DNA from 2 places in the Knoellia sp. B-D-2 genome. Region 2 is predicted to be linked to the other one. Evidence: predicted binding sites of a transcription regulator. Region 2 holds the regulator's gene; the other holds the start of a gene.

Region 1 (15,684 bases), 560 kb from region 2:
CGCCGCCGCCGAGTTCAACGTCTTCCACGACCCGGAGGCCACGGCGGTGGTGCTCGACGCGAGCGCCGACCACGACGTGCCGGTGACGATGTACGGGCTCGACGTCTTCTACGGGCCCCGCGTCACCCTCGCCGAGGCCGGGGTGCTCGCGGCCCTCGACGAGCGCGGCCCCGGGGCGCTGGCCGGCGGGCTGGTCCGCTTCATGAGCCACCGCTTCGGCACCGACAGCGCCACCATCGGCGACGCCGGTGCGGTGGCCGTCGTCATCGACCCGGGCGCGGTGCGCACCGAGCGGCTCCCGGTCCGCGTCGAGCTCGCGGGCACCTGGACGAGGGGGCGCACCATCGTCGACACCCGGGACTGGTCCGGCGACCTCGCCCACGACCCGCACGGCCTCGCCCACGCGCAGGTCGACGTGGCGCTCGAGATCGACGGGCCCCGGGTCGCGCGGCTCTGGCTCGACACGGTCACGGGCGGCCGCTGATGGGCCGGGTCATGGTCCTCGGCTCGCTCAACGTCGACCTCGTCACCCGCGTCGAGCGCCACCCGCGCCCGGGCGAGACCCTCCTCGGCGACGGCCTGAGCCGGCTCGCCGGGGGCAAGGGCGCCAACCAGGCGGTCGCCGCGGCCGCCGCTGGCGCCGAGGTGCTCATGGTCGGGTGCGTCGGGGACGACGCGGGCGGGACGGCACACCGAGATCGTCTTCAGGACAGGGGGATCGACGTGACCCGCGTGCGCGTCGTCGACGGTGTGGCCAGCGGCCATGCTCTCATCGCCGTCGACGACCACGGCGAGAACAGCATCATCGTCATCCCCGGCGCCAACGCGTCGCTGGGTGACGCCGAGGTCCACGCAGTGGACGACCTCGGTCCCGGTGACGTGCTCCTCCTCCAGCTCGAGGTCCCGCTGCCGGTCGTGTGCAGCGCCGCCCGCCGCGCCGCTCACCGGGGCGCGCGGGTCGTCCTCAACACCGCACCGTATGCCGCCCTGCCGGCCGACGTGGTGGCCCTTGCCGACCCGGTGGTCGCCAACGAGCACGAGATGGTCGCGCTCGCGGAGTCCGGGATCGAGCCCGGGTCGCTGCTCGTGACCTTCGGCGCCAACGGGGTGACCTGGGACGGCGCCGCCACACCCGCCCACGCCGTCACCGCAGCCGACGTCGTCGACACGACGGGGGCGGGCGACGCGTTCTGCGGCGCCCTGGCGGCGGCCCTGGCGGCCGGCGCGGACCGACCCGCGGCCCTCGAGGCGGCGCTGGCGGCCGGCGCCGCGGCGGTGCGCCACGAGGGCGCCCAGGTCGACCCGGTCCTCTGACCGGGGGGCGGGGCGGTCAGGCGGGGGAGACGATGAGGGCGGTGGGCGAGCCACCCACTCGCGTCAACACGACGGTCGCCTGCTCGCCACTCCCGGCACTGTTGCCGATCTTCAGGTCACGACGCAGCTGCTCGTCGTCGAGCCGGATCCCGCGCTTCTTGATCGTCAGGCCGGTGACCCCGTGCTCGCGGAGCCACGCACGCAGGGTCTTGACGGTGAACGGCATCGCCTCGTGGACGGCATACCGGCGGGTACAGGGACGCGTGACGTCGCGCGAGGTGAGGACGTAGCCGGTGCCCTCGTCGGACTCCACCCCCTCGGTCGCCCGCGTGACCGCACCGACGAGGCCGGCCCGGATGACGGCGCGGTCGACGTCGTGCAGCCACGTGCCGACGTCGGCCAGGGAGCCCGCGAGCGGGACCACCGGATCGGCCATCGACTCGTCGACGACGGCCGGGGTCGCGCCGGGACCCATCACCCGGGCGGTGCGCCCCCGATGAAGGGTGAGCGGGCCCCACCAGATCGCACACTCGACGACGTCACCGGCCCACGACGTCCACTGCGCCTCGGTCCCGACCGGGATCGCCGCGTGGTCGAGCCCTGGGCTGAGCTTGGCCCCCGTCGCGGGCACCGCGGCTGCAACCTGCTGGACGAAGTCCCACGGGGGCGAGATCTCGGCGAGGCTGAAGGTGCGGCGGGTCCGGCCGGTGATGTCGGCGACGCCACGCGTGCGTCGGGCCGGGTCGAGCCAGGCGCCGACACGGTTGCGGCCGGGGTCGATCCCGACGTCGACCTCCTCGGCGAGACCGACGCGGGCGCGGGAGTCGGGCCATGGACGGAGGTTGGCGTCCGCCACGGCGGCGGTGACCGGGTCGGCGTCGACCGCGTGCACGGTCACCCCCAGCGACGACAGCGTCACCGCGTCGGCACCGATGCCGCAGCCGAGGTCGTGGACCGTGGCCAGGCTGGCCCGGCTGAAGCGGTGGGCGTGCGCGACGGCGACCTCCAGCCGCGTCGCCTGCTCGAGCCCGTCCGGGGTGAACAGCATGTCAGCGGCGAACTCACCGAACTTCGCCTGCGCCCTGGCGCGCAGCCGCTGCTGGGTCAGGGCGGCCCCCGCGAGCTCGGGGCTGTGACCGGCGCGGCGCAGCCGCTCCTGGACGCTGAGGACCGTGGCCTCGCTGTAGGGAGGCAGCGACCGGAGCAGCTCCTGCCCATCCGGGGCGGCGAGGGCCCTGATCGTGCTGACGTCCACCCGTCAACCCTCTCATTCCTGCGCGAGGGTTCTCGCTCGGGAGCGGCGGCCGTCAGCTCCCGAGCATCAGCTCGCGCGCCCGGTCCGCTTGCCCACCCGTGGTCTCGAGCTGGCGCTGCCCGCGCCGGGATGGCGCGACACGGTGCCTGCCGTGTCGCGAACGAGGAGACCGACCACGACGAGGTCGGCGAACCCGTTTCCGGCCAAGCCCCCACCCACCGAGGCGGCGATCGTGCCGAAATAGGTGGACCGCAGTCCCAGTCCGGAGCGGAACGCCTCTCCCGTCAGCGTGACCGAGCCCGACGAGCCAGTCAGGGTCACCCGGGTCACGCGTCCTCCGAACCAGGCGCCCTTGCCGTCGCGGGCGAAGGCCAGCGACCGGAGCGTGCCGATCGTGGACCACCGGGCCTGGATCACGCTCGCCGTGACGTCCTTCCTGCTCCACGTGGTCGGGGCGCCGGGCACGGCGCCGTCATACGGGTCCGGTTTGGCCACCTGGTAGGGCAGGGAGGAACCGGTGATGTGGCCGCCGTTGCTCGACCCGAACTCCGTCAAGGCGACCTGGGAGCCGTATCGCAGGATCTGGCCCGTCGTCGCCGCCACGGCGGCATTGCTCGCCGTCGTCGCGGGGAGGGACGTCGTGAGCCCGGGGTAGACCTGGCAGGTCGTCGTGTCGCAGATGTCGCTCGAATAGGGCTTGCCCAGGCTCGCCGCGACGTACGAGCGCGCGGCGACGGACTGTGCCTTCACGGCCTCCGGGTGCCATGACGCGGGGATCTCGGCGGGGACCACGCTCTGCAGGTACCGGTTGGTGGACAGGTGGTTGACGGTGATCACCTGCCCGGTACCCGGTCGGTTGTCCGTGGTGGCCCGCATCCCCCCGCGGTAGTCACGGTTGCCACCCGGTGTGCGCAGGGTCAGCACCGAGCCGGCCACCGACCCGTCACCCACGAACATCAGCCCTGCCGCGGTGCCGAACCCCGTGCAGGGAGTGGGGAAGCCCCACCACCCGGCGGTCCCCGTCGCGCTGGTCCAGAACCCCTGCACCTGCCAGCGGCTGCCGCTGCGCAGGACCCGCCACGAGGTCGCGCCGGGCCGGGTGAGCGGAGCCGTGCAGGCGCCGTCGGTGAGCGTGAGCTGTGCCTCGGCCGCCACCGTGGTGGGCTGGCCCGTCATCGCGGTGAGGCGGACCCGGATCGTCGGGTCGCCGACCGACCCCAGGGTCGTGCCGGGGTAGTAGAAGCCGAGGATCTTCGTGAAGGTCAGTCCCTGCTCAGCTGCTCCTCGTGCTCCCCACTGGGACATGCCACGACCGTGACCGAACCCGCGCCCCTGCAGACCGAGGAGCGGGCTGCCGGTCGTGGGCGCCAGCCGCTTGTGAGAGGTGCGGGGCGAGTCCCGCGAGTACGGGGGGTCACCAGCCGGCGTGACGGACGCCGAGGCCGACGGGGCACCGGAGACCGCGACGAGGAGGCCGGCGAGCAGCGCGACGACGGTGGGGCGAGTCTGCATCGGGCCAGAGTGGCGTATGACTAGTCCTTTTGTCACCGCTTCCACACATATGGAGTCGTCGTCGTGACCTTGACGAGCCCGGACCGCTCGAGGATCGGCCGGGAGAACTCGGTCGAGTCGCTGTGGATGTAGCGCTTCCCGTGCCGGATCGCCGACCGGGCGCGGGCCGCCGTGAGCGCCCGGTAGATCCCGCGGCCCCGGTGCTCGGGGCGGGTGGCACCGCCCCAGATTCCGGCGAAGTCGGTGCCGTCGACCGGCTCGAGGCGTCCGGCGCTGACGACCTGCCCGGCGACCTCGGCGACCCACATCTCCAGGTCGTCGCGGGTGCGGAGGCGGTGCAGGACCTCCTCGTCGTGGGCCGCGGCGTCCTCGGGGTCGTCGCCGAAGACCTCCGCCTGCATGGCCAGCATCGGTCGGACCTCGGCCTCGTCGCTCACCCGGCGCACGGTCACCCCCTCCGGGAGGATGACGTCGACGGCGAGCAGGGCCGCGTCACCGACCATGACCGACTCGGTCTCCTCGGGCTCGAACCCGGCCGCGAGCAGCGCCGCGTGCAGGCCCGGGGCGTGGTCGTGCCCGCGGGACTTCCACTCGACCTTGAGGACCTCGGGCCGGGCGCGGTAGTGCTCCACCGCCGCGGTGACGAGCCCCCCGACCGTCTCTTCCGTCGCGGGCCCGGCGTCGGTGTCGAGGCTGCGGTAGGTGATGAAGCCGCGCCCGCCGAGGTAGGTCGCGAGGAGCAGCGGACCGACCGCCGTCGACGAGAGGGCCGAGGGGATCTCGGCGTCGCGGCGGAGCTGGGCGTCGTAGGCGGACAGCAGGCTCGCCGGGTCGGGTGCAGTCATGCGGGGAGCCTGTCAGGCGGGGCGGGAGCGCCGGCCACCGGATTGGCGCAGTCGCTGCGCCCTCGGCGAACAGCGGGAGAAGTTCTGGCACTCGAGTTGACCGAGTGCTAACCACGGACCTAGATTTGGGGCATTGGCACTCGCCTCGTGTGAGTGCCAGCGCACGCGGCTCGACTCGACCCCCGCGACGGCGATTCGGATCCACAGCACCGCAGCGCGTACGCACACATGTCCACCTTCGACTCATCCCAAAGGGGAGGTCACACAGTGTCGGTTTCCATCAAGCCGCTCGAGGACCGCATCGTCATCAAGTCGCTCGAGGCCGAGCAGACCACGGCGTCCGGTCTCGTCATCCCGGACACCGCCAAGGAGAAGCCCCAGGAGGGCGAGGTCCTGGCGGTCGGCCCCGGTCGCATCGACGACAACGGCAACCGTGTCCCGCTCGACGTCGCCGTCGGCGACCGCGTCATCTTCAGCAAGTACGGCGGCACCGAGGTCAAGCACGGCGGCCAGGAGCTTCTCATCCTGAGCGCCCGCGACGTCCTCGCCGTCGTCGGCTGATCGACGCACCGCCCGTGCCCTCGCGGCACACCTGAACCACCGCGTATGCCGTGGGCTCGCCTCCACGGTGAGCCCGCGGCATACGCGCATCTCGTTCCACCACTGCTTGCGTCTGCGTGGACGGCTGCCAGAGCCGCCACCGACGCAGACGCAACGACAAGAGAAGGACAAACATGGCCAAGGAACTGGAGTTCAACGACTCCGCCCGCAAGGCGCTCGAGCGTGGCGTCGACGCCCTCGCCAACGCCGTCAAGGTGACGCTCGGCCCGAAGGGTCGCAACGTCGTCATCGACAAGAAGTGGGGTGCCCCCACGATCACCAACGACGGTGTGACCATCGCCCGCGAGATCGAGCTCGAGGACGCCTACGAGAACCTCGGCGCCCAGCTCGCCAAGGAGGTCGCGACCAAGACCAACGACGTCGCCGGTGACGGCACGACGACCGCGACCGTCCTCGCCCAGGCCATGGTCCGCGAGGGCCTGCGCAACGTCACCGCCGGTGCCGCCCCGGCCGCGCTCAAGCGCGGCATGGACAAGGCCGTCGACGCCGTGTCCGAGCGTCTCCTCGAGAACGCCCGTGAGGTCGACGGGAAGGGTGAAGTTGCAGCGATCGCGTCGTTGAGTGCGCAGGACCCCGAGATCGGCGCCACCATCGCCGAGGCGTTCGACAAGGTCGGCAAGGACGGCGTCATCACCGTCGAGGAGTCCTCGACCGCGTCCACCGAGCTCGAGTTCACCGAGGGCATGCAGTTCGACAAGGGCTACATCTCCCCGTACTTCATCTCCGACGCCGAGCGCATGGAGGCCGTCCTCGAGGACGCCTACATCCTCATCAACCAGGGCAAGATCTCGGCGATCGCCGACGTCCTGCCGATCCTCGAGAAGGTCGTCCAGTCGGGCAAGCCGCTCGTCATCATCTCCGAGGACGTCGACGGCGAGGCGCTGTCCACGCTCGTCGTCAACAAGATCCGCGGCACCTTCAACGTCGTCGCCGTCAAGGCGCCCGGCTTCGGGGACCGCCGCAAGGCGATGCTCCAGGACATGGCCGTCCTCACCGGTGGCCAGGTCATCGCCGAGGAGGTCGGGCTCAAGCTCGAGTCGGCCGACCTCACCGTGCTCGGCCAGGCGCGTCGCGTCGTCGTCACCAAGGACACGACGACGATCATCGACGGCGCGGGCGACCGCACCGAGGTCGAGGGCCGCGTCGGCCAGATCAAGGCCGAGATCGAGCGCACCGACTCCGACTGGGACCGCGAGAAGCTCCAGGAGCGCCTCGCCAAGCTCGCCGGTGGCGTCTGCGTCATCAAGGTCGGCGCCCACACCGAGGTCGAGCTCAAGGAGAAGAAGCACCGCATCGAGGACGCCATCTCGGCGACCCGCGCGGCCATCGAGGAGGGCATCGTCGCCGGTGGCGGCTCCGCCCTCATCCAGGCCGTCAAGGTCATCGACACGCTCGGTCTCGAGGGTGACGAGAAGGTCGGCGCCGCCATCGTGCAGAAGGCCGCGGCCGAGCCGCTGCGCTGGATCGCCGAGAACGCCGGCCTCCAGGGCTACGTCGCCGTCGCCAAGGTCTCCGAGCTCGAGCCGGGCATGGGCCTCAACGCCGCCACGGGCGAGTACGAGGACCTCGTCAAGGCCGGCGTCATCGACCCGGTCAAGGTGACGCGCTCCGCGCTGCGCAACGCCGCGTCGATCGCCTCCATGGTCCTCACGACCGACACCCTCGTCGTCGAGAAGAAGGTCGACGAGGACGGCAACTCCGCGGGCCACGGCCACGGCGGCCACGGCCACTCGCACTGAGCCGTTCGCTCCTCACAGACGCGTGTGCCGCGTGCCTCCCCCCGGGGACGCACGCGGCATACGCGTTTCTGTGGCTCTGGTGTCGGGGATCCGGGGTCACCCACGCTGGGGTGGGCCCGGATCCGCGAGTCGGCCGATCTCCCGTGACCAGCCGTCCCGCCCCACCCTGCTGGCCCGTCGTCAACAGCGCAGCGCGAGACCCCCTTGTCCGGTGGGGACACGGAATCGGACAAGCTCGGGCACCGTGAGCGTGGGAGTCCGTGCTCACGTTGCCTCGGGGCACGGAGTTTGGTGTGATCAGGGAGTGACAGCGTTGTCAGGGAAGCGGACATCGGCCCGGCCGACCATGGCGGACGTGGCGGCGGAGGCGCACGTCTCCGTCAAGACGGTGTCGCGGGTCGTCAACCGGGAGTCCGGGGTGCGCCGCGACACCGAGCAGCGCGTGCGGGGGGTCATCGACCGCATCGGGTTCATGCGCCACGACGGCGCCCGCATCCTGCGTCAGGGCCGCACGCAGACCATCGCGCTCGTCGTCGAGGACCTCGCGAACCCGTTCTACTCGCAGATCAGCGCCGCGGTCGAGCGCGAGGCCCGCATCCGTCAGCACCAGCTCATCACGGCGTCGGCCGAGGGCTCGCCGACCCGCGAGCGGGTCGTGCTCGAGGGGCTCATCAACCGCCGCGTCGACGGGCTCGTCGTCGTCCCCGCCGGGGAGCAGCCGGTGGTCGACCCGACGGTGTCGGCGAGCGGCACCCCCATCGTCTACGTCGACCGTCCGGTGCGCGGCGAGCCGTGCGACACGGTGATCAGCGACAACCCGGGAGGGGTGCGCAGCGCCGTCGAGCACCTCGTCGCCAACGGTCACCGGCGGATCGCGTTCCTCGGGGACGACGCCGAGTTCTGGACCGCGCGGCAGCGGCGCGAGGCGTTCGTCGGCATCCACGACGCCCTGGGCCTGCCGGGCGACACCCGCGTGGTGATGGGCCCCCACACCGCAGACTCGCTCGCGACCCGGCTCAGCGCGTGGTCGCGGGAGCGGGCGCCGGTCACCGCCGTGATCACCGGCAACAACCGGGTCACCCTGGCCGCGCTGCACGCCATGCGCGCCGTCGGGGTCGAGATGGGGCTCGTCGGCTACGACGACTTCGAGCTCGCCGACCTCGTCGAGCCCGCCGTGACCGTCGTCCACCAGGACCCGGCGTCGATCGGCCAGAAGGCGGTCCTCCAGCTCTTCGCCCGACTGCTCGGTGACGAGTCGCCGGCCCAGACCGTCGTCATGCCGACCCGTCTCATCGTCCGGGAGTCCGGCCGGCTCCCCGCATCCGCACGTCTCCGGAAGGCTCTGCCATGACCGACACCCCGACCACCACGGCACCGGCCACGACCGCCACGCTGGCGGCCAACACCCCCCGTCGGTTCTACCGAGGCGGCGAACGGATCCTCGCCTTCCGCGGGCAGGAGGTGCCGGCGGACTTCGACGGCTACCGTCCCGAGGACTGGGTGGGCTCCTCCGCGCACCTCTTCGCCGAGGGGGGCGGGGGAGTGACGACCCTGGACACCGGGGTCCCGCTCCCGGACGCCCTCCGGTCCGACCCGCGCGGCTGGCTCGGCGCAGCGCACGTGGCCCGCTTCGGCGAGGAGCCGAACCTCCTCACCAAGCTGCTCGACAGCGGCGAGCGCCTGCCGGTCCACTCGCACCCGAGCCGGGAGTTCGCGGCCGCCCACCTCGACTGCGACCACGGCAAGACGGAGGCGTGGATCGTCCTCGTCGCCGAGCCCGGCGCGACCGTGTGGGTCGGCTTCCGCGACGAGCTCTCGACCGAGGCGCTCGCCGATCTCGTCGACGCGCAGGACGAGCGCCTGCTCGCCGCCCTCAACCCCATCGAGGTCTCCGTCGGCGACGCCGTGCTCGTGCCCGCGGGCCAGCCGCATGCCATCGGCGAGGGCGTGCTCATCCTCGAGCTCCAGGAGCCGACCGACTTCTCGGTCATGCTCGAGCACGAGCGGTTCGGGCTGGAGCTCGACCACGCCTTCCTCGGCCTGGACCGTCCGCTGGCGCTGCACAGCGTGGACCACGGACCGGTGACGGCCGAGCGGCTCGCGTCGCTGCGACGGCGGTGGGCCGACGTCGAGGGCCACGGGCCAGCCCTGCCCGACGAGGCGAGCGCGTTCTTCAGCGCCGAGGTCGTCCGGCCGGTGACGGGCGACGTCACCGTGCCCGCGGCATACGCGGCCGTCGTCGTCGTCGACGGTTCCGGCACGCTCACGTCCCGGCACGGCACCCGCGAGGTGCGGGCGGGCGACGTGCTGCTCGTCCCCCACGCAGCCGGTGACGTCACCGTGAGCGGCGACGTCACCGTCATCCGCTGCATGCCCCCCACCCCCTGACCCGGCTCAGCGCGGTGGCGCCGCGCTCGAGCGGGCCAGCCGGGGGAGCAGGTGCTCGAGCTGACCCACCTCCTCGATGTTGTGGCGGACCCAGGCGTGCGCCATGTCGTCCGGGAACCGTCGCCTGAGGTGGGCGTTCACCGGCCCCATGAGGGCACTGCGTGCGCCGATGTCCATCACGCTCACGTAGTGCGTGCCCTCGACGCCGGCGGACCACGTGTGCTCGAGCTGGAGGAGGATCGCCCCGGCGACCCGTGTCACCAGTCGGATGCCGGTCTCGTCGAGCTTCTCGACGCGGTCCACCACGTCGACGGCGTGGCGCGGGTCGCCACCGAAGGCCCCGACGAAGCGTTTCCTCAGCCGGACGGGAGGCGGACATGGCGACACGCCGACGGGGGGCCGAGCTCGACGACGCCATTCGTGCGGCAGCGCTGGAGCTGCTGGCCCGGGGCGGGCCGGCAGCGGTGACGATGGAGGCCGTCGCCAGCGCCGCCAAGACGAGCAAGCCGGTCCTCTACCGCCGCTGGCCGGATCGTCGCACCCTGCTGCGCGACACCCTGCCGACCATCGCGAGGACCGCGATCCCGCACGAGGACACCGGCAGCTACCGCGGTGACATGCCGGCGCTGCTGCGTGGGTGGGGGCCCTGTTCACGGGCCCGCAGGCCGCGATCCTGCGGGGCGTCGTCGCTGCGTCGGTCCAGGACGAGCAGCTCGCCCAGACCTTTCGGAGTGACGTCATCGGCTACCGCAAGGCGGAGATGTCGGCCCTGATCGCCCGTGGTGTCCAGCCGGGGGGACGTCCGCGTGGACGTGCCCGTCCACCTCGCCCGCGAGCTGGGACAGAGTGTTCTGTGGCACCGGCTCCTCTTCACCGGTGACCCCATCGACGACGACCTCGTCGTGGAGCTCGTGGACGAGGTCCTGGTGCCCTTCGTCGCACCCCGGGCCTAGAGCTCCCGGATGACGGCGAAGGTCTCGCCGGCGTAGCGGACGGTGTCACCGGGGCGCACCTGGCGGCCCCGCCGGGTGTCGACCTCACCGTTGACCTCGACCTCGCCCGCCTCGATCACGGCTCGCGCGTCGGCGCCGTCCTCGACGACCGACGCGAACTTGAGGAGCTGGCCGAGGCGGATGCTCTCGCCGGCGATCGGGATCTCGGTGGGGGTCACGCGACCAAGGATAGGTGCGTCACGACGTGGCCTAGGGTGCGAGCATGCGCATGCTCGGAGTGCTCGGCGGGATGAGCTGGACCAGCACGGCCGCCTACTACCGCGGCCTCAACCAGGGCGTCGCGGCCCGGCTCGGCGGCCACCACTCGGCACGACTCCTGCTCCACAGCGTCGACTTCGACCCGGTCGTTCGGGCCCAGCACGACGGCGACTGGGACGTCGCCACCGCCGTGCTCACCGACGCCGCGCGGGGCCTGGCGGCCGGCGGCGCGGAGGCGATGCTCCTCGCGACCAACACCATGCACAAGGTCGCGGACGCCGTACAGGACGCGGCCGGTGTCCCGCTGCTCCACATCGCGGACCCGACGGCGGACGCCCTCATCGCCGACGGGCGCAGGAGCGTCGCCCTGCTCGCGACGCGGTTCACCATGGAGCAGGACTTCTACGCCGGGCGGCTGCGCGAGCGCGGGCTCGACGTGCTGGTCCCCGCGGAGGACGACCGGGAGACGGTGCACCGGGTCATCTACGACGAGCTCGTCCACGACGTCGTCCGCGAGGAGTCGCGCACGGAGTACCTGTCAGTGGTCGAGCGTCTCGCCGGCCGTGGCGCCGACGCCGTCATCCTGGGGTGCACCGAGATCGGCCTGCTGCTCGGCCCCGGCGACGGCGTCCTGCCGCAGTACGACACCACGGCGCTGCACGTGGGGGCCGGGGTCGACTGGCTCTGCGCCTGACCTCCCAGCGGCAGCGGTCACCTCTGCGTCTGCGCCGTTGGTGAGAAACCTGACCAACCACGCAGACGCTGTGGTGTGCCGGACCGGGCGCCCGTCGCCCGTCGCCCGTCGCCCGTCGCCCGTCGGTCAGGGAGGGCAGAGGTCATGCCCGGGTGGCTGGACGGTTCTCCCTGATCCAGACCAGCCACCCGGGCACGTGCGGGGCGCCGGTCAGCCGGGAGTGTCCCTGGTCACTCCCGGCCGGCCGGCGGCGCGCTCAGTCGGTCCTGACGGCGGTCAGCTCGCGAGCTCGCGCTGGTTGATGATGCGAATCCGCTCGTCCTCGGTCATGCCGCCCCAGACGCCGTAGGGCTCGCGGGACGCGAGGGCGTGCTCCCGGCACCGCTTGAGGACGGGGCACGTGTCACAGACGGCCTTGGCCCGGTCGTCGCGGCTGCGGCGCTGGTTGCCGCGCTCGCCCTCGGGGTGGAAGAAGACCTCGGGGCTCACCTGACGGCAGTGACCGTCGAACTGCCACTCCCAGACGTCGAGCGTCGGCTTGGGCGGTCGTGCGATGTCAGTCATGACCCCTCCTCCGTCCGGTCGACGCGTCGTCGCGCCGGCCATCCTCCGCGTCCGTGCCGCGCAGCATCAGGCTAGGAACGGGTTGGCATGCAGCGGGTCTTGCCCGAGTAAAATATTGGCAAAGTCGGGCCGCCCCGTGGCCGACTCCGACCGTGTCCGCGGCTGGCCTAGACTTGCGCAATGAGCCTTGGTGTCGACCGCCCCACCCACCTCGAGGCCGAGTCCGGCGCCCCGGCGCCGACGTCTTCATCCGGCGCCCCGGCGCCCCGGGCCGCCGAGGCCGTCACCCAAGGACTCCCGGCACCGTTCGCCGAGCTGGGCCTGACCTACGACGACGTGCTGCTCCAGCCCGGCGAGACCGACGTCATCCCCAGCGAGGTCGACACCACCTCGCGCCTCACCCGCGAGATCAGCCTGCGGGTGCCGCTCGTGTCGGCGGCGATGGACACGGTCACCGAGGCGCGGATGGCCATCGCCATGGCCCGCGAGGGCGGCCTGGGGATCCTCCACCGCAACCTCTCGGTCGAGGACCAGGCCTACCAGGTCGACCTCGTCAAGCGCACCCAGACCGGCCGCATCTCCAACCCCGTGACGATCGGCCCGGACGCGACGCTGGAGGACCTCGACGAGCAGTGCGGGCGCTACCGCGTCTCCGGCCTCCCCGTCCTCGACGAGGGCCGCCACCTGCTGGGCATCATCACCAACCGGGACCTCCGCTTCACCCCGGTCGCCGAGTGGGCCACGACCCTCGTGCGCGACGTCATGACGCCGATGCCGCTCTTCACCGGCCCCGAGGACATCGGGCACGAGGAGGCGACGAGCCTGCTGCGGCAGCACAAGCGGGAGCGCCTGCCGCTCGTCGACGCCCAGGGCCGCCTCACCGGCCTCATCACGGTCAAGGACTTCGTCAAGTCGGAGCAGTTCCCGCACGCGAGCAAGGACGTCTCCGGCCGCCTGCTCGTCGGTGCCGCCGTCGGCTACTTCGGCGAGTCCTGGCAGCGGGCCACGACCCTCATCGAGGCCGGCGTCGACGTCCTCGTCGTCGACACCGCCCACGGCCACGCACGCCTCCTCCTCGAGATGATCGAGCGGCTCAAGAAGGACCCGGCGACCAGTCACGTGCAGGTTATCGGCGGCAACATCGCCACCCGTTCCGGTGCGCAGGCCCTCATCGACGCCGGCGTCGACGCCGTCAAGGTCGGGGTCGGTCCGGGCTCCATCTGCACCACGCGCGTGGTCGCCGGCGTCGGCGTCCCTCAGGTCACCGCGATCCACAACGCCGCGCAGGCGTGCGGGCCGGCCGGCGTCCCGCTCATCGGCGACGGCGGCCTCCAGTACTCCGGCGACATCGCCAAGGCGCTCGTCGCCGGGGCCGACTCGGTGATGATCGGCTCGCTCTTCGCGGGCTGCGAGGAGTCGCCGGGTGAGCTCGTCTTCATCAACGGCAAGCAGTTCAAGGCCTACCGCGGCATGGGGTCGCTCGGCGCGATGAGCTCGCGGGGCAAGAAGTCCTACTCCAAGGACCGCTACTTCCAGGCCGACGTCACGAGCGACGACCGGATCGTCCCGGAAGGCATCGAGGGCCAGGTCGCCTACCGCGGACCGGTCGGGGCCGTCGCCCACCAACTCGTCGGCGGGCTGCACCAGTCGATGTTCTACGTCGGCGCGCGCACCGTCACCGACCTCAAGGCCAAGGGCCGCTTCGTGCGGATCACGACGGCCGGGCTCAAGGAGAGCCACCCGCACGACATCTCCGGCATCGTCGAGGCGCCGAACTACTCGTCCCGCTGAGCCCCGTGGGCCACACTGGGGTCACCGACGACCACGAGGAGTCCCCGTGCCCGAGTCCGACCCCCACCCCACGGACCTCGCGCACCGTGTGCACGTCGACCTGCCGCGGATCGCCCCCGAGCAGATGACGACGTCGCAGCAGACCGAGCCGCCGCCCGACCCCACCGGGGGGCGCGACGTCGACACGGAGTTCATGATCCGCCACTTCGGCTGATCGGACTCAGCCCGCGGTGAGGCGCTCGCTCCACGACGCGAGCGCGACGCCGCCCTCGGCGGTCCGGTCGACCGACGCCGCGGCGAGCATCGCGTGGCCGACCGCCCGCGTGACGCAGTCCGCGGCGGCCGTCTGCAGCCGGACGAGGTCGATCTCGTCCGGTGCCGGGCCGTCGCCCGTCGCGAGGGAGAACAGCGTGTCCCCGTCGTATGCCGTGTGCACCGGTGACAGGGCTCGCGCGAGGCCGTCGTGGCTCACCTCGGCGAGCTTGCGGCACTGGACCTTGGTCAGCGTCGCGTCCGTCGCGACCACCCCGATCGTCGTCGCGGTCCCGGCGCGCAGCTCGTCCACCTCGGCGGAGCGCTCCTCCCAGTAGGTCCGGACCTGCTCGGGGTCGGGAGCGGGCACCCGGCCGAACTCGTCCGCGAGACCGGAGCGGACGGCATACAGGCTGCCGTCCCGGTCGCAGGGGGAGCCCATCGCGTTGACGACGACGAGCGCTCCCACCGTCACGCCGTCGACGACCGCGCTCGCCGATCCCACGCCGCCGCGCAGGCCACCGGAGCGCGCCCCGGTCCCCGCGCCGACCGCGCCCTGAGCCACCGGTCCGTCGTGCGCTCCCGCGTAGGCCGTCCGCCCGTCCGCCGCGTCCGGGTGGTGACCGAAGGCGCCGCCGCGACCCAGGTCGAAGACCGCCGCGGCCGGGACGACGGGCACGACCTCGTCGGGCTCGCCGACGCACCAGCCGAGCCCGGCGGCGAACGCGCCGTGGAGGGCCCCGTCCGCGCAGGCGAGCCCGAACGCGCTGCCGCCGGCGAGGACGACGGCGTCGACGCGGTCGACGAGGCAGGTCGGGTCGAGGAGGTCGGTCTCTCGCGTCCCCGGTGCGCCGCCGCGGACCTCGACGCCGCCGACCGTCCCCGGCGGCGGCACGACGACCGTCACGCCGGTGAGCCAGCCGGGCTCGTCGCGGGTGACGTGGCCGACGAGCACCCCGGCGACGTCGGTGATGGCGTTGTGCCGACCGGGCAGGGGCGCGTCCATGGGCCCAGCATGCCGAAGGCCGGCCCACCCGAGGTGGACCGGCCGTCGACGGGGCGCGCGGGGCGTCAGCGCAGGGTCAGTGCAGGATGACCGGGGGAGCGACCTCGCGGGCGTCGGCGTCGTCGAGCAGGTGGCTCTCCTCGTGCTTGCGCGGCAGGAACGCCGCCGTGACGAGGGTGAACGCGACCATGATCGCGGCGACGAAGAACGTGCTGCCGAACACCTCGCCCATCGCGTTCTGGACCGCGGACTGCAGCGCAGCCTGGCCGGCCGCGGCGTCGTCGCCGAAGCGCCCGAGGATCTCGCCGACGAGCGGGAACTGCTGGAGCAGCGACGGCGTGTTGGCGGGGTCCTGGGCCGAGGCCTCACCGAACGCGGCCGCCTGCGACACGAGCGGCTCGTTGCGCAGGCCGTTGGTGAGCACGACCGAGATGATCGCGACACCGATCGAGCTGGCGACCTGCTGGCTGATGTTGAGCAGGGTCGAGCCGC
Region 2 (14,243 bases):
TCCGGCTCGATCTCGCCGGAGACGAAGGAGCAGAAGAGGCAGTCGGTGGCGGACATGCCCCGACAGTAAACCGAACCACCCTGCTGGGCGTCTTCCAGACGTGACAATGGCACTCGTGGGCTCTCGACGTGACGCATCGGCGCGCGCGGCCGCGGACGACGGCGTGTCGAGCCTGTATGCCGTCCACTGGTTCCCCATGGTGCGGCTCGCCTGGCTCTTCGTCCACGACGACCTCCTCGCCGAGGAGATCGTCCAGGACGCCTTCGTCGCCCTCCACCGCAAGTGGCACGACGTGCGAGAGGGGCGCGAGACGGCATACCTCAGGCAGAGCGTCGTCAACGGTGCGCGGTCGGCGCTGCGGCACCACAAGGTCGAGCAGCGCTACCTCGACTCCACGACTCGCGGCGGCCACCTGCGGGTCGCGAGCGCGGAGGACTCGGCCCTGGCCTCCGTCGGGTCGGCGGACCTCTTCGCCCGGCTCCAGCGGCTTCCCGCCCGTCAACGAGAGGTGCTCGTGCTCCGCTACTACCTCGACCTCAGCGAGTCGCAGATCGCCGACGCCCTCGGCATCGCGCCCGGCTCGGTCAAGGCCCACGCGCACCGCGGCCTCGCCGCCCTGCGCACCCAGATGGAGGACGTGTCATGACCACGCTCGACGAGCTCGACTTCGCGGAGACCGAACGCGCCCTCCGTGAGGCCCTGGCCACCCGGGCGCGGCAGGTCCAGCCGTCCTCACGCCTTGACGCGATCCTGCGCGAGGCGTCCCAGCCGGAGCGGGTCGAAGGGGGTCACCGCGGCCTCGCCCTGGTCGCGGTCGCCGCGTCCGCGGTCGTCCTCGCCGGGGTCGTCTGGGCGGCCCGACCCGTCACCGACGACGCGACCCTGCCCGCCGGTCCTCCGACGGCCACGGCCAGTCCCGCCCCGCAACCGTCGGACTCGGCGTCGCCGTCCCCGTCCGGCCCTCGGCCGGCGCTCACCCTGGCGCTCGCCGTCTACTGGGTCGGCACGAACGGCGGGCAGGGGGACCGGCCCGGGCTGGTGCGCTCGTTCTGGGGCGCCGACCTCGACGCGACCGCGCCCGTCTCGGCGCAGGTCCGCGCCGCCGTCGCCGAGTCGATGCGCCGCTCGGAGCTCTGGGGCGGAACCGTCGTCGAGGACGTCCGGGTGACCCAGAGCCGCATCAGCATCCGGCTCTCCGACAGCGGCCAGGGCGCCCGCACCGCCGACGCCGCGAAGCTCGAGGTCGCGGCCCTGGCCTGGACGGCCCAGGCCGTCGTCGGTCGAGGTGACACACCGGTCCGGATCACGAGCGACGACGGGGGTCCGCTCCTGGGCCACGTGTCGATCGACACCTCCTTCACGCGCGCCGCGACGCCGCCGGAGTCGTTGGCCGACCTCTGGATCGACAACCCCGGTCCCGGAGCCGGCCTGCGCGGCGGCGAGCCGGTGACCGTGACGGGGCAGGCGGTGGCGTTCGAGGCCACCGTCGAGTGGGAGCTGCTGCGCGGGACGACGGTGCTGCGCGACGGGTTCACCACGGCCGACGCCGGCGCGCCACGGCGCGGGACCTTCACCGTCGACCTCGGACGCCTGGAGCAGGGCACCTGGACCTTCCGGGCCTTCACGACCTCCGCCGAGGACGGTCAGTCCGTCGTCGCCGAGCGGCTCGTCACCTTCACCGTGGGGTCCTAGCGCCAGCGGTCGGCGGCGCTCAGCACCGCGAGCGCGGCAGGCCCGGCGCTGGAGGACCGGAGCACCGTGTCGCCGAGGCGGACGACCACGGCGCCGGCTGCCCGGAAGGCGTCGAGCTCGTCCGGGGCGATGCCGCCTTCCGGGCCGACGACGACGAGGACCTCGCCCTCCTCCGGAAGGACCTGGCCGGCCAGCGGGACGCCGGCGTCCTCGTGCAGGACGTATGCCGTCGCGCCCGCCGCGATCCGCGCGGCCAGCTCGGCAGTGGTCGCCGTCTCACCGAGGGCCGGCCGGCGTGGACGCCGTGACTGCTTCGTCGCGGCGACGAGGACGGCGTCCCATTTCGCCCGCGCCCGGGCGCCCCGCTCGCCCCGCCACTGGACGATGCTGCGCGAGGCTTGCCACGGCACGACCTCGTCGACCCCGAGCTCGGTGGCGGCCTCGACGGCCTGGTCGTCCCGGTCGCCCTTGGCCAGGGCCTGGACGAGGACGAGCCGGGTGCGGGGTTCGGGCAGGTCCTCGACGAGGTCGGCCCGCAGGTCGAGCCGGTCCCGCTCGACCGTCTCGACCACCCCGGTGACGACCCGACCGGCGCCGTCGGCGACCCGGAGACGCTCGCCGGTCCGGGTCCGCCTCACCGTGGCCGCGTGGCGCCCCTCGGCCCCGTCGAGGACGACGACGTCGCCCGGTGCGGTCGCGGAGAGCGAACCGGGTGCGACGAGGTAGAGCGCGAGGCTCAAGGTCAGCGGGCCTTGAAGGCGTCGCGGAGCTTCCCGAACAGGGAGCCCTCGGTGGGGTTCGCCAAACGACCCGTGGGCTTCTCCTCGTCACGCAGGGTGGCCAGGGTGCGCAGGAGCTCCTCCTGCTCGTGGCTGAGCTTCGTCGGCGTCGCCACCATGGCGTGGATGACGATGTCGCCGCGCCCCGAGCCCCGCAGGTGCGTCACGCCCAGGCCCCGGAGGAGGAGCTGCTCCCCCGACTGGATGCCGCGACGGACCTCGAGGTCGCTGACGCCGTCGAAGGTCTCGAAGGGCACGGTCGCACCCAGCGCTGCGGCGGTCATCGGCAGCTCCAGCGTGGCGTGGAGGTCGTCGCCCTGGCGCTGGAAGCGCGGGTCGCGCCGCACGACGACCTCGACGTAGAGGTCACCGGCCGGGCCGGCTCCGGGGCCGACCTCGCCCTCGCCGGCGAGCTGGATGCGCGTGCCGGTGTCGACGCCGGCGGGGACGCGGATCGTCATCGTCCGGCGGGTCCGGACCCGGCCGTCGCCCGAGCACTCGTAGCAGGGGGCCTCGATGACCTGGCCGGTCGCCTGGCAGTTGACGCAGGGGCGGGTCGTCATGACCTGGCCGAGGAAGCTGCGCTGGACCTGCTGGACCTGACCCTGCCCACGGCACACGTCGCAGGTGCGCGTCCCGGTGCCCGGCTGGGTGCCGGCGCCGTGGCAGGTGCCGCAACCCACCGCGGTGTCGATGGTGAGCTCCTGCTCACCGCCGAAGACGGCGTCGGCGAGGTCGATGTCGAGGCGGACGAGGGCGTCCTGGCCCCGGGACTGCCGCGAGCGCGGCCCGCGGCCCTGCGCCTGGGCAGCGCCCTGCCCGAAGAAGGCATCCATGACGTCGCTGAACGAGAAGCCCTGGCCGAAGCCGGCACCCGCGGCACCGGCATACGGGTCCGCCCCCATGTCGAAGCTGCGCCGCTTCTCCTCGTCGGAGAGCACGTCGTAGGCCTGGGAGACCTTCTTGAACTGTTCCTCGGCCTCGGGCCCGCTGTTGACGTCGGGGTGGAGCCGTCGGGCAGCCTTGCGGTAGGCCTTCTTGATCTCGTCGGCGGTCGCGTCACGGGCCACGCCGAGGTCGGCGTAGTAGTCGTTCACTTCGGTGGACGTCCTTCACTGGTGGCTGGTGCGGTCAGGGGTCAGGCAGGGGCGGTCAGGCCGTGCTCATTCGGAGAGGATGCGGCTGACATAGGTGGCGACGGCGCGCACGGCGGCCATCGTCGTGGGGTAGTCCATGCGGGTCGGGCCCACCACCCCGAGGCCGGCGACGAGGTCGGACCCCAGGCCGTAGCCGGAGGTGACGAGCGAGGTGCTGCGCAGGCCGGCATACGGGTTCTCGGCCCCGATCCGCACCGCGACCGTCGAGCCCTGCTCGCTCACGCTGCCGAGCAGCTTGAGGAGCACGACGTGCTCCTCGAGCGCCTCGAGGACCGGGCCGATCGAGGACGGGAAGTCCTCGCCGGCCCGCACGAGGTTGGAGGTGCCGGCCATGACGACCCGCTCCTCGCGCTGCTCGACGAGCACCTCGGTGAGCTCGGCGGCGATGGCGGCGAGGAGGCCGCGGGCCGCGGGGTCCACCTGCGTCGGGAGCTCGCCGAGCCCGCCTGCGGCGTCCGCCAGCGTCCGGCCGACGGTGGCGCTGTTGACGTCGGAGCGCAGCGAGGCGAGCATCCGCTCGGCGGTCGGCTCGACGAGGTCGAGACCGGTCTCGAGCACCCGCTGCTCGACCCGGCCCGACGTCGTGATGAGCACGACGAGCAGGCGGGAGGCGCCGAGCGGCACCAGCTCGATGTGCCGGACGGAGGAACGGGTGAGGGACGGGTACTGGACGACGGCCACCTGCCGCGTCAGCGAGGCGAGGAGGCGCACCGTCCGGTCGACGACGTCGTCGAGGTCGATCGCCCCGTCGAGCAGGGTGCTGATTGCCCGGCGCTCGGCCCCGCTGAGCGGCTTGAGCGTGCTCAGGCGGTCGACGAACACCCGGTAGCCGGCATCCGTGGGGATGCGCCCGGCACTCGTGTGCGGCGCGACGATGAGGCCCTCCTCCTCGAGGACGGCCATGTCGTTGCGGACCGTGGCGGCCGAGACACCGAGCTGGTGGCGCTCGAGCAGCGCCTTGGAGCCGACCGGCTCCGAGGTCTCGACGTAGTCCTGGACGATCGCCCGCAGCACGGCGAGCCGTCGGTCCTCACTCATGCGCGACACCTCCTCGATCGTTGGCACTCCTGCTTGGTGAGTGCCAATTCTACGTCTACCCTCGCGCAGGTGACTGATCGCTACGGCCGCGACGTGCTCTCCGGCGACTGGATGGCCCCGCCCAAGGGCCGGTCGACGCCTCTCGCCGCGGAGCGCGGGGTCGTCGTCGAGGACGTCGAGACCGGGTGGGTCGGCGCCGTCGTCCGGGTAGAGAAGGCCGGCGGCATCCTCGTCGTCCACCTCGAGGACCGCCGCGGCCGGACCAAGGCGTTCCCGCTGGGGCCGGGGTTCCACGTCGACGGCCGGCCCGTCACCCTCACCCGGCCGAACGCCGCCGCCGACGCCCGGCTCTCGGCCGCCCGCGCCGCCGCCTCCCGGACCGCCAGTGGCTCGCGGGCCGTGGCCGACGCCCCCGCCCGGGTCGCGAGCGCGTCGCGCATCTTCGTCGAGGGACGCCACGACGCCGAGCTCGTCGAGAAGGTCTGGGGCCACGACCTGCGCATCGAGGGCGTGGTCGTCGGGATGCTCGACGGTGTCGACGACCTCGAGGCCGCGATCCGCGACTTCGCCCCCGGTCCCGGCCGCCGGATGGGCGTCCTCGTCGACCACCTCGTGGCGGGGACCAAGGAGACGCGGGTCGTCGACGCCGCCTCGCGGCTCCAGCCCTTCGCCCCGCACGTGCTCATCGTCGGCCACCCCTACGTCGACGTGTGGCAGTCGGTCCGTCCGGAGCGCCTCGGCATGGACCGGTGGCCGGTCATCCCGCGGGGCACGTCGTGGAAGCACGGGATCTGCGCGCACCTCGGGTGGGCGCACGCCGAGCAGGCCGACGTCGCCCGCGCCTGGAAGCAGATCCTCGGCACCGTCCGGACGTACGCCGACCTCGAACCGTCGCTGCTCGGCCGCGTCGAGGAGCTCATCGACTTCGTCACCGCCCCCTGACCCCGCCGCCCCCAAGGGCTTGCGTCCGCAAAGGTGGTCGAGTTCCCGACCAGGGTTGCGGACGCTGCCGGGGCGCCGAGCGCTTGCGTCCGCAAAGGTGGTCGACTTCCCGACCAGGCTTGCGGACGCTGCCGGGGCGCCGAGCGCTTGCGTCCGCAAAGGTGGTCGCCTTTCCGACCAGGGTTGCGGACGCTGAAAGCGGGGGGGTATGCCGTCCCGCTCGCCGGGGCGGCAGGGTCAGCCCTGAGCACACCCTGAACGCACCCCGAAGCGGGGATCAAACGGGGCCCGCATGGGTTTCACTGGAGACAAGCACCCCGTCCCCCGAAGGAGGACCCCATGACCACTCCGTACCCGGAGAACCCGCAGGGCCAGAACCCCCCGCCCCCGCCCGGGGCCCCGCAGCCCGAGTCGCCGCAGCAGCCGCAGGTCGCGCAGCAGCCCTACGCTCCCCCGGCGCCGCAGCCGCAGCAAGGATACCCCGCGCCCTACCAGCAGGCCGCCGTCCTCGACCCGGCGCAGCAGCGGCAGTGGGGCATGTTCGCCCACCTCGTGCCGCTCATCGCCATGGTCCTCAGCGCCGGCCTGCTGGGCTTCGTCGGCTCGCTCATCATCTACGTGATGTACAAGGAGCGCGGTGACTTCGTGCGCCAACACGCCGCCAACTCGCTCAACATCCAGATCATCACCGGCATCTTCCTGCTCATCTCGTTCCCGCTGATGCTCGTGCTCGTCGGCTTCGTGACGTACTTCATCGCGCTGGCCTTCGCGTTCGTCCTGCACATCATCGGCGCCATGCGCGCCAACGAGGGCCAGCTGTGGACCCCGCCATTCACGCCGCGCTTCGTCTCATGACCGGCTGAGCCAGACCCCGTCCCTCCGCACGTCAGCCCCGCCCGGACCCGGGCGGGGCTGACGTCGTCGTGGAGCGGGTGCTCAGACGCCGCCCTTGAGCAGCAGGCCGCCGTCGACGACGATGCACTGGCCGGTGACCCACGCCGCGTCGTCGGACAGCAGGAAGGCGACGACCCCGGCGACGTCCTCGGGCACGCCCAGCCGTCCCAGCGGATAGCCCGCCGCGACCTGCTCCTCGCGCCCCTCGTAGAGCGCCTCCGCGAACCGGGTCTTGACGACCGCGGGCGCGACGGCGTTGACCCGCACCGTCGGGCCGAGCTCGACGGCGAGCTCCTCGGTGAGGTGCGTCAGCATCGCCTTGCTCGCGCCGTAGAACCCGATGCCGGGGGCGGGGCGCACGCCGGCCACCGACGAGACGTTGACGATCGCCCCGCCGCGGGACTCGAGGCCATGGGCGACGGCCTTCTGCACCCACGACAGCGCCGCGATGCAGTTGACCTCGACGATCTTGCGCGCGACGTCGAGGTCGAGGTCGACGAGTCGCCCGTATGCCGGGTTGATGCCGGTGTTGTTGACGAGCAGGTCGACGTCGCCGAACCGCTCCCCCACCGCGGCGAAGACGGCCTCCTGGTGCTCGAGGTCGTCGGCACGACCGGCGACCGCCATGGCGACCCCCGGACCTCCGAGGGACTCGACCGCGGCGTCGAGGGCGTCCTGCTTGCGCGCGGTGAGGCAGACCCGGGCGCCCTCGGCGACGAGTCGCTCGGCGATGCCCAGACCGATGCCCCGGCTGGACCCGGTGACGATGGCGGTGCGGCCTTCGAGCCGACGGGTGTGCGTGGCAGTCATGCGCGCCACCCTAGGGCCGACGCAGACGTGGCTCGGGTCAGGAGCCGACGCCGAGGAGGCGGCGAACCACGGTGTCGGCCAGCAGTCGCCCGCGCAGCGTCAGCACGACCCGGCGGTCGCGCACCGCGGCGACGCCGTCGACCAGCCCGTCGGCGACCAGCCCCGCGACCGCTCGCCGGCCCTCGTCATCGAGGGCATCGACGGCCAAGCCGTCCCGCACCCGCACGGTGAGCAGCACCAGCTCGTCGCGCAGCTGCTCGTCGGTCAGCGTCTCGCGCCCCGCGGCGGGCGAGACGCGCTCGGCGAGCCGACCGGCATACGCCCTGGGGTGCTTGACGTTCCACCAGCGCACCCCGCCCACGTGGCTGTGCGCACCCGGCCCGACGCCCCACCAGTCGCCGCCGGTCCAGTAGCCGTCGTTGTGGCGGCAGCGTCCCGCGGGGCTGCGCGTCCAGTTGCTCACCTCGTACCAGGCGAATCCCGCTGCGGCGAAGGTCTCCTCGGCGATCTCGTACTTCGTCGCCTCGTCGTCGTCGTCGGGTCGGGGCACCTCGCCGCGTCGGACCTGGGCGGCGAGCTTGGTGCCCTCCTCGACGACGAGGGCGTAGGCGGAGACGTGGTCGGGCTCGAGGGAGATGGCCTGGTCGAGGCTGCGGCGCCAGTCCTCGATGCTCTCGCCGGGCGTGCCGTAGATGAGGTCGACGCTCGTGACGAGGCCCGCGTCGCGCGCGGCACGCACCGCCAGGCCGACCCCCTCCGGGTCGTGCGTGCGATCAAGAGTGGCGAGCACGTGCGGGACGGCCGACTGCATGCCGAGCGAGATCCGGGTGAACCCGCCGTCGGCGAGCTCGCCCAGCGACTGCGGGGTGACCGAGTCCGGGTTGGCCTCCGTGGTCACCTCGACGTCGTCGGCGAGGCCGAACCGTTCCCGTATGCCGTCCACGGCCCGGACGAGGTCGCTCGCCGGGAGCATGGTCGGCGTCCCGCCGCCGACGAAGACGGTGTCGACGGGCGGCGCCGACCCGCCGAGCACGTCCCGGGCGAGGTCGAGCTCGGCCAGCGCCGTGTCGACGACGCTCGACGTGCCGGCGCCCGGCCCGAGCTCGGTGAGCGTGTAGGTGTTGAAGTCGCAGTAGCCGCAGCGCACCCGGCAGAACGGGACGTGGAGGTAGATCCCGAAGGCCCGCTCCCCCAGCCCCGTGAGGGCCTGCGGCGGCAGCTCCCCCGACGGCGGCGCGGGGTCTCCGTCGGGAAGTCGGGGCATGCCGAGAATCCTCCCACCCCGCCCTGCGACCTCCCTCCCGGGCCCGCGTGGGGCGGTCCGCCCGCCGCGCGGTCCTCTCGGCGGCGTGTCCGGCGCGACACGCCGCGCTCCGGAAAATGCTGGCTCGACTTCCGCCCAAAACCTTGCGGGACACCGGGGGGCTCGACTAGAAATGTGCCTACGCACTCACCTCGGTGAGAGCGTCAGATCAAGAACTTCGGTTCATGATCTGCGAGGGCCTCGGAAACTCATACTTTCCGAGGCCCTCACCTCTGTGCCCGATAGGTTGGCGCCCGTGCGCATCCTCACCGACGCCGACGTCCGGGCCTCGCTCCCTCCCCTCGTGGAGGTGGTCGACCTCGTCGCGGACGCCCTCAGCGCGCTGGCCGAGGGCCGGGCGGACGTCCCACCGAAGCCCACCGTGCGCACCTCCCCCGGCATGTTCGCCAACGCGATGCCCGCGGCCTACCCCGAGCGAAACCTGTTGGGCTGCAAGTGGATCAGCATCGTCCCGGACAACCCGGTGCGAGGACTCCCGACGGCCAGCGGCGTCATGGTGGTCAACGACGGCACGACCGGCGAGCCACGCGCGCTCCTCCCCGCGGGCGAGCTCACGGCCGTGCGCACCGCGGCGGTGACCGGCGCCTGCATCCGGGCCCTGGCCGGGGACGGTCCCGTCGCGTTCCTCGGCGCCGGGACCCAGGCCCGCTCCCACCTCCGGGTGCTCGAGGCGCTCGGCCACACCGAGGTCCACGTCTGGGCACGGCGCGGCCAGGCGGTCGAGGACCTGGTGCGCGAGACGGCAACGGTGGCACCCGGCATACGCGTCGTCCGGTCGGCGTCGCGCGAGGCCGCGGTCCGCGACAAGGCGGTCGTCGTCACCGGCCTGTCGATCGGGCTGGCCGACATGGTGATCCCCGTGACGTGGCCGCGCGACGACGCCCTGCTCCTCCCCATCGACTACGCGAGCTCGGTCGGAGCCGACCTCGCGGACTCCGCGGTCCTCGCTGCCGACGACCCGCACCAGTTCGCCTCCGTGCGGGCCGTGCGCGGCAAGCTCGACGGCTACCCGACGCCGGCGACGTGGACCGGCCACCTGCTGCACGCGCCCCGGCCGCCGGGCCGGCTCGTCGTCCAGAACCTCGGCACCGGGATCACCGACCTCGTCGTCGCCGCCGCGGTCGCCGAGCGTGCCGAGGCATCGGGCGCTGGCCAGGTCGTGGACATCTGAGCCGCCTACGATGGCCCGGTGAGCGCGCACCGCAGTCCTGACGAGCCCGTGGCGGACCGCTGGGTGGAGCTGGAGGGGGTCGTCAACATGCGCGACGCGGGCGGCCTGCCGACCCGCGACGGTGCCACCATCCAGCCGCGACGGCTGCTCCGCTCCGACAACCTCCAGGACCTCAGCCCGAAGGACGTCCGCACGGTCGTCGAGGTCCTCGGCGTGAGCGACATCGTCGACCTGCGCAGCGACACCGAGGTCAGCACCGAGGGACCCGGTCCGCTCTGGCACGTCGAGTCCCTGACCCACCACCACCACTCGCTCTTCGGCGACGGGCGCTCGGTCACCGCGGAGCAGGCCCTGGCGATGCCGGAGCACTCGACCCGGACGGTGCGTGACGCGCAGTTCTGGTCCGAGCACTACCTCGGCTACCTCTCCACGCGCCCCGACTCGATCTCCGCCGCGCTCGACGTCGTCTCCCGCAGCCACGGCGCGACGGTCGTCCACTGCGCCGCAGGGAAGGACCGCACCGGCACCGTCGTCGCGCTCGCCCTCGACGCCGCCGGGGTCCCGCACGACCTCATCGTCGAGGACTACGCCCTCACCGCCGAGCGGATCGAGCAGATCATCGCTCGGCTCATGCCGCGAGCCCTCTACGGCAACGCGCTGCGCCACCAGAGCGTCGCCGACCAGCGCCCTCGACCGGAGACGATGCAGACCATCCTCGACGCGGTGCAGAGCGAGTTCGGCGGCGCCGCGGGGTGGCTGCGCGAGCAGGGGTGGCAGGACTCCGACGTCGACCGGCTGCGGCAGCGTCTGACCTCATGAGCCTCGGAGCGGTGCTTCCCGCCCCCGTGCCGGACGACCGGCCCCGCAACCGGCGCCGCGCCATGCGCGTCCTCCTCGTCGACGGCGACGACCGGCTCCTCCTGTTCCGGGACAGCGACCCCGGCCTCGAGCCGGTGCCGGTCTTCTGGATCACCCCCGGCGGAGGCGTCGACCCCGGCGAGAGCGACGCCGGCGCCGCGATCCGGGAGATCGCCGAGGAGACCGGGCTCGCGATCGGCGTGGACGACCTCGTCGGGCCCCTCGCGCAGCGCGTCGTCGTGCACGGCTACAGCGACGTCGTGACGACCCAGGACGAGCTCTTCTGGTTCGTCCGGTGCGAGGCCTTCGAGGTGTCGACGGCCGGGCACACCGAGGTCGAGCTGGCGACGATGACGGCACACCGCTGGTGGAGTCGCCACGAGATCGCACACGCCCCGGAGGACATCTGGCCGCGCGACCTCCTGCGGATCTGGGACCACGTGCCGGCGGCAGGAGTTCGCCCTGACGAGCCCCTGAACCTCGGCGACGTCGACGAGTCGACGGTCGCGCCCGGCTGAGTCGGGCCGCGCCCGACCCGCACTGAGCCCAGCCGGTCGACCCGGGCTCAGCCCTTGTCTCCCGCGTCGACCGGCTCGAGCGCGAAGACCGGGATGAGCCGGTCGGTGTTGCGCTGGTACTCCGCGTAGTTCGGGAACGCCTCGACGCACCGCGGCCACCACGCCTCGCGCTCGTCGCCCTCCAGCTCACGGGCCTTCGCCACCCACGTACGCGTCCCGTCCTGGAGCTCGATGACCGGGTGCTTGCGCAGGTTCGCGTACCACTTCGGGTGCTCGGGCGCGCCCCCCTTGCTCGCCACCGCCGCGTACACCCCGTCGTGCTCCACCCGCATGAGCGGGACCTTGCGCACGCTTCCCGTCACGCCGTTCATCGTGAGCAGGACCACGGGGCGGCCCTGGATGTCGACGGACTCGGTGGTCCCGGTCGCCTCGATGGTCTCGACCTGCTTGCGCACCCACGTGCTCGGGCTCGGGACGTACGGGCCGGTGATCGTCATGACGTCTTCCTATCACTCACGTAGATCGTGATGACGCCCTGGACCACGACGGTGCCGTCCTCGCGGATCGCCCTGACCCGCACCGGCACGTCGCCGGGCTGCTCCCAGTCCGCCGGGTCGGTGTCGGCCGTGCACAGCAGGTCGGTCGTCGACTTGGCCGTGTAGGCGACCTCCATGCCCTTGGGGATCCAGCGGCGTCCGGGGGGCGTCGTCGCCTCGGCGAGCAGCCCCATCGCGGCCTCGAGGCCGTTGCACACGGCGATCGCGTGGACGGTGCCGATGTGGTTCTGCACGGCGCGACGCTTGCGGATCGAGAGCTCGGCGTGGTGCGGGCGCACCTCCCGCACCCGGGGCCGCACGGTCCAGAAGTACGGCGCCTTCTGCGCGAAGAGGAACGAGAACGCCGCCTTGCCCAGGGGCAGGGAGGTGAGCGTGCGGTACAGGCTGAAGGTGTCCGGCATACGCCGATGTTACTGCTCGGTATGCCGGGCCGCGCACAGCGTGGGACCCGCGCTCACCGCGCGTGGCCACCCTCACCCGCTGCTCTGGGTTGCGTCAGCGCCAACGGCGGCTAGAACAACCGCTCGCGCTGACGCCAGCGGCGGGGCAGGGCGTGGTGCCTACTTCTTCTTGGTCTCGCCGTTGTCGTCGGACGACAGGGCGGCGATGAAGGCCTCCGGCGGGACCTCGACGGTGCCGATGTTCTTCATCCGCTTCTTGCCGGCCTTCTGCTTCTCGAGCAGCTTGCGCTTGCGGCTGATGTCACCGCCGTAGCACTTGGCGAGGACGTCCTTGCGGATCGCGCGGATGTTCTCGCGGGCGATGACCCGGGCGCCGATGGCGGCCTGGATCGGCACCTCGAACTGCTGTCGCGGGATGAGCTCCTTGAGCTTGCCGGCCATCATGTTGCCGTAGGCGTACGCCTTGTCCTTGTGGACGACCGAGCTGAACGCGTCGACGTTCTCGCCCTGCAGGAGGATGTCGACCTTGACGAGGTCGGCGACCTGGTCCCCGGCCTCCTGGTAGTCGAGCGAGGCGTAGCCGCGGGTGCGCGACTTGAGCTGGTCGAAGAAGTCGAAGACGACCTCGGCCAGAGGCAGCGTGTAGCGCAGCTCGACCCGGTCCTCGGAGAGGTAGTCCATGCCGAGGAGCTGGCCGCGCTTGCCCTGGCAGAGCTCCATGATGGCGCCGATGAACTCGCTCGGCGCGAGGATCGTCGACTTGACGACCGGCTCGCGCACCTCGGCGACCTTGCCGTAGGGAAACTCGCTCGGGTTGGTCACGACGATGACCGAGCCGTCGTCCATCGTCACGTCGTAGACGACGTTGGGCTGGGTCGATATGAGGTCGAGGTCGAACTCGCGCTCGAGCCGCTCCCGGACGATCTCGAGGTGGAGCAGACCGAGGAAGCCGCAGCGGAACCCGAACCCCAGGGCGACCGACGTCTCGGGCTCGTAGACGAGCGCCGCGTCGTTGAGCTTGAGCTTGTCGAGGGCGTCCCGCAGGATCGGGTAGTCGGAGCCGTCGATGGGGAAGAGCCCGGAGAAGACCATGGGCTTGGGGTCGCGGTAGCCGCCGAGGTCCGTGGCGGCCGGCTTGCGCTCGTTGGTGACGGTGTCGCCGACCCTCGACTGCCGGACGTCCTTGACGCCGGTGATGAGGTAGCCGACCTCACCGACCCCGAGGCCCTTGCCGGGCACCGGCTCGGGGCTGATGACGCCGATCTCGAGCAGCTCGTGCGTCGCCCGGGTCGACATCATGATGATCTTCTCGCGCGGGTTGAGGTTGCCGTCGACCACCCGGACGTAGGTGACGACGCCGCGGTAGGTGTCGTAGACGGAGTCGAAGATCATGGCGCGCGCCGGGGCGTCCGGGTCGCCGACGGGGTGCGGGATCTGCCGGACGATCTCGTCGAGCAGCGGCTCGACGCCGACACCGGTCTTGCCCGACACCCTGAGACAGTCCTCGGGCTCGCAGCCGATGAGCTTGGCGAGCTCCTCGGCGTACTTCTCCGGCTGGGCCGCCGGCAGGTCGATCTTGTTGAGGACCGGGATGATCGTGAGGTCGTTCTCCATCGCCAGGTAGAGGTTGGCGAGGGTCTGCGCCTCGATCCCCTGGGCCGCGTCGACGAGGAGCACCGCGCCCTCGGACGCGGCGAGCGAGCGCGACACCTCGTAGGTGAAGTCGACGTGCCCCGGGGTGTCGATCATGTTGAGGATGTAGTCACCGCTCGTGCCGTCGGCACCGACGCTCTCCCACGGCATCCGCACCGCCTGGCTCTTGATCGTGATGCCGCGCTCACGCTCGATGTCCATGCGGTCGAGGTACTGCGCCCGCGCCTGGCGGTCGTCCACGACACCGGTGATGCCGAGCATGCGGTCGGCGAGGGTCGACTTGCCGTGGTCGATGTGGGCGATGATGCAGAAGTTGCGGATCGCCTCCGGCGGCGTGGCGTGCGGCTGCAGCGCGGTGCGGGCACGGGGAGACACAGTGGTTTGAGTCCTCGGGAAGGCGGAAACGGGATCCCGGACAGTCTCCCACGCCGCGGCGGCGGGTCCGTACC

What was found. The regulator HrcA, encoded in region 2, represses chaperone genes, less so after heat shock. The targets are predictions, from matches to a motif close to TTNGCACTCGNNNNNNNCGAGTGCNAA.
Region 1: a site for HrcA is predicted at 5,011-5,037, ahead of groES (co-chaperone GroES). Genes of this name have one in related genera too.

The regions. Positions count from the first base shown of each region.
Region 1 is NZ_CM173189.1:2,458,770-2,474,453, forward strand. It holds gene AC3EU2_RS11675 (nucleoside hydrolase) at 1-484, shown strand, start outside; gene AC3EU2_RS11680 (PfkB family carbohydrate kinase) at 484-1,314, shown strand; gene AC3EU2_RS11685 (THUMP-like domain-containing protein) at 1,331-2,569, opposite strand; gene AC3EU2_RS11690 (SpoIID/LytB domain-containing protein) at 2,636-4,081, opposite strand; gene AC3EU2_RS11695 (GNAT family N-acetyltransferase) at 4,114-4,926, opposite strand; gene groES (co-chaperone GroES) at 5,194-5,487, shown strand; gene groL (chaperonin GroEL) at 5,661-7,286, shown strand; gene AC3EU2_RS11710 (LacI family DNA-binding transcriptional regulator) at 7,633-8,637, shown strand; gene AC3EU2_RS11715 (class I mannose-6-phosphate isomerase) at 8,634-9,674, shown strand; gene AC3EU2_RS11720 (hypothetical protein) at 9,681-10,061, opposite strand; gene AC3EU2_RS11725 (helix-turn-helix domain-containing protein) at 10,052-10,447, shown strand; gene AC3EU2_RS11730 (TetR/AcrR family transcriptional regulator C-terminal ligand-binding domain-containing protein) at 10,457-10,627, shown strand; gene AC3EU2_RS11735 (RNA-binding S4 domain-containing protein) at 10,624-10,845, opposite strand; gene AC3EU2_RS11740 (aspartate/glutamate racemase family protein) at 10,890-11,579, shown strand; gene AC3EU2_RS11745 (WhiB family transcriptional regulator) at 11,856-12,143, opposite strand; gene guaB (IMP dehydrogenase) at 12,324-13,934, shown strand; gene AC3EU2_RS11755 (hypothetical protein) at 13,981-14,148, shown strand; gene AC3EU2_RS11760 (P1 family peptidase) at 14,155-15,192, opposite strand; gene AC3EU2_RS11765 (DHA2 family efflux MFS transporter permease subunit) at 15,269-15,684, opposite strand, start outside.
Region 2 is NZ_CM173189.1:3,018,352-3,032,594, reverse strand. It holds gene AC3EU2_RS14330 (HIT domain-containing protein) at 1-56, opposite strand, end outside; gene AC3EU2_RS14325 (SigE family RNA polymerase sigma factor) at 107-646, shown strand; gene AC3EU2_RS14320 (Gmad2 immunoglobulin-like domain-containing protein) at 643-1,692, shown strand; gene AC3EU2_RS14315 (16S rRNA (uracil(1498)-N(3))-methyltransferase) at 1,689-2,432, opposite strand; gene dnaJ (molecular chaperone DnaJ) at 2,435-3,568, opposite strand; gene hrcA (heat-inducible transcriptional repressor HrcA) at 3,635-4,666, opposite strand; gene AC3EU2_RS14300 (DUF3097 domain-containing protein) at 4,736-5,608, shown strand; gene AC3EU2_RS14295 (DUF4870 domain-containing protein) at 5,948-6,463, shown strand; gene AC3EU2_RS14290 (SDR family oxidoreductase) at 6,545-7,312, opposite strand; gene hemW (radical SAM family heme chaperone HemW) at 7,350-8,576, opposite strand; gene AC3EU2_RS14280 (ornithine cyclodeaminase family protein) at 8,872-9,807, shown strand; gene AC3EU2_RS14275 (tyrosine-protein phosphatase) at 9,826-10,626, shown strand; gene AC3EU2_RS14270 (NUDIX hydrolase) at 10,623-11,183, shown strand; gene AC3EU2_RS14265 (nitroreductase family deazaflavin-dependent oxidoreductase) at 11,231-11,680, opposite strand; gene AC3EU2_RS14260 (hotdog fold domain-containing protein) at 11,677-12,141, opposite strand; gene lepA (translation elongation factor 4) at 12,301-14,169, opposite strand.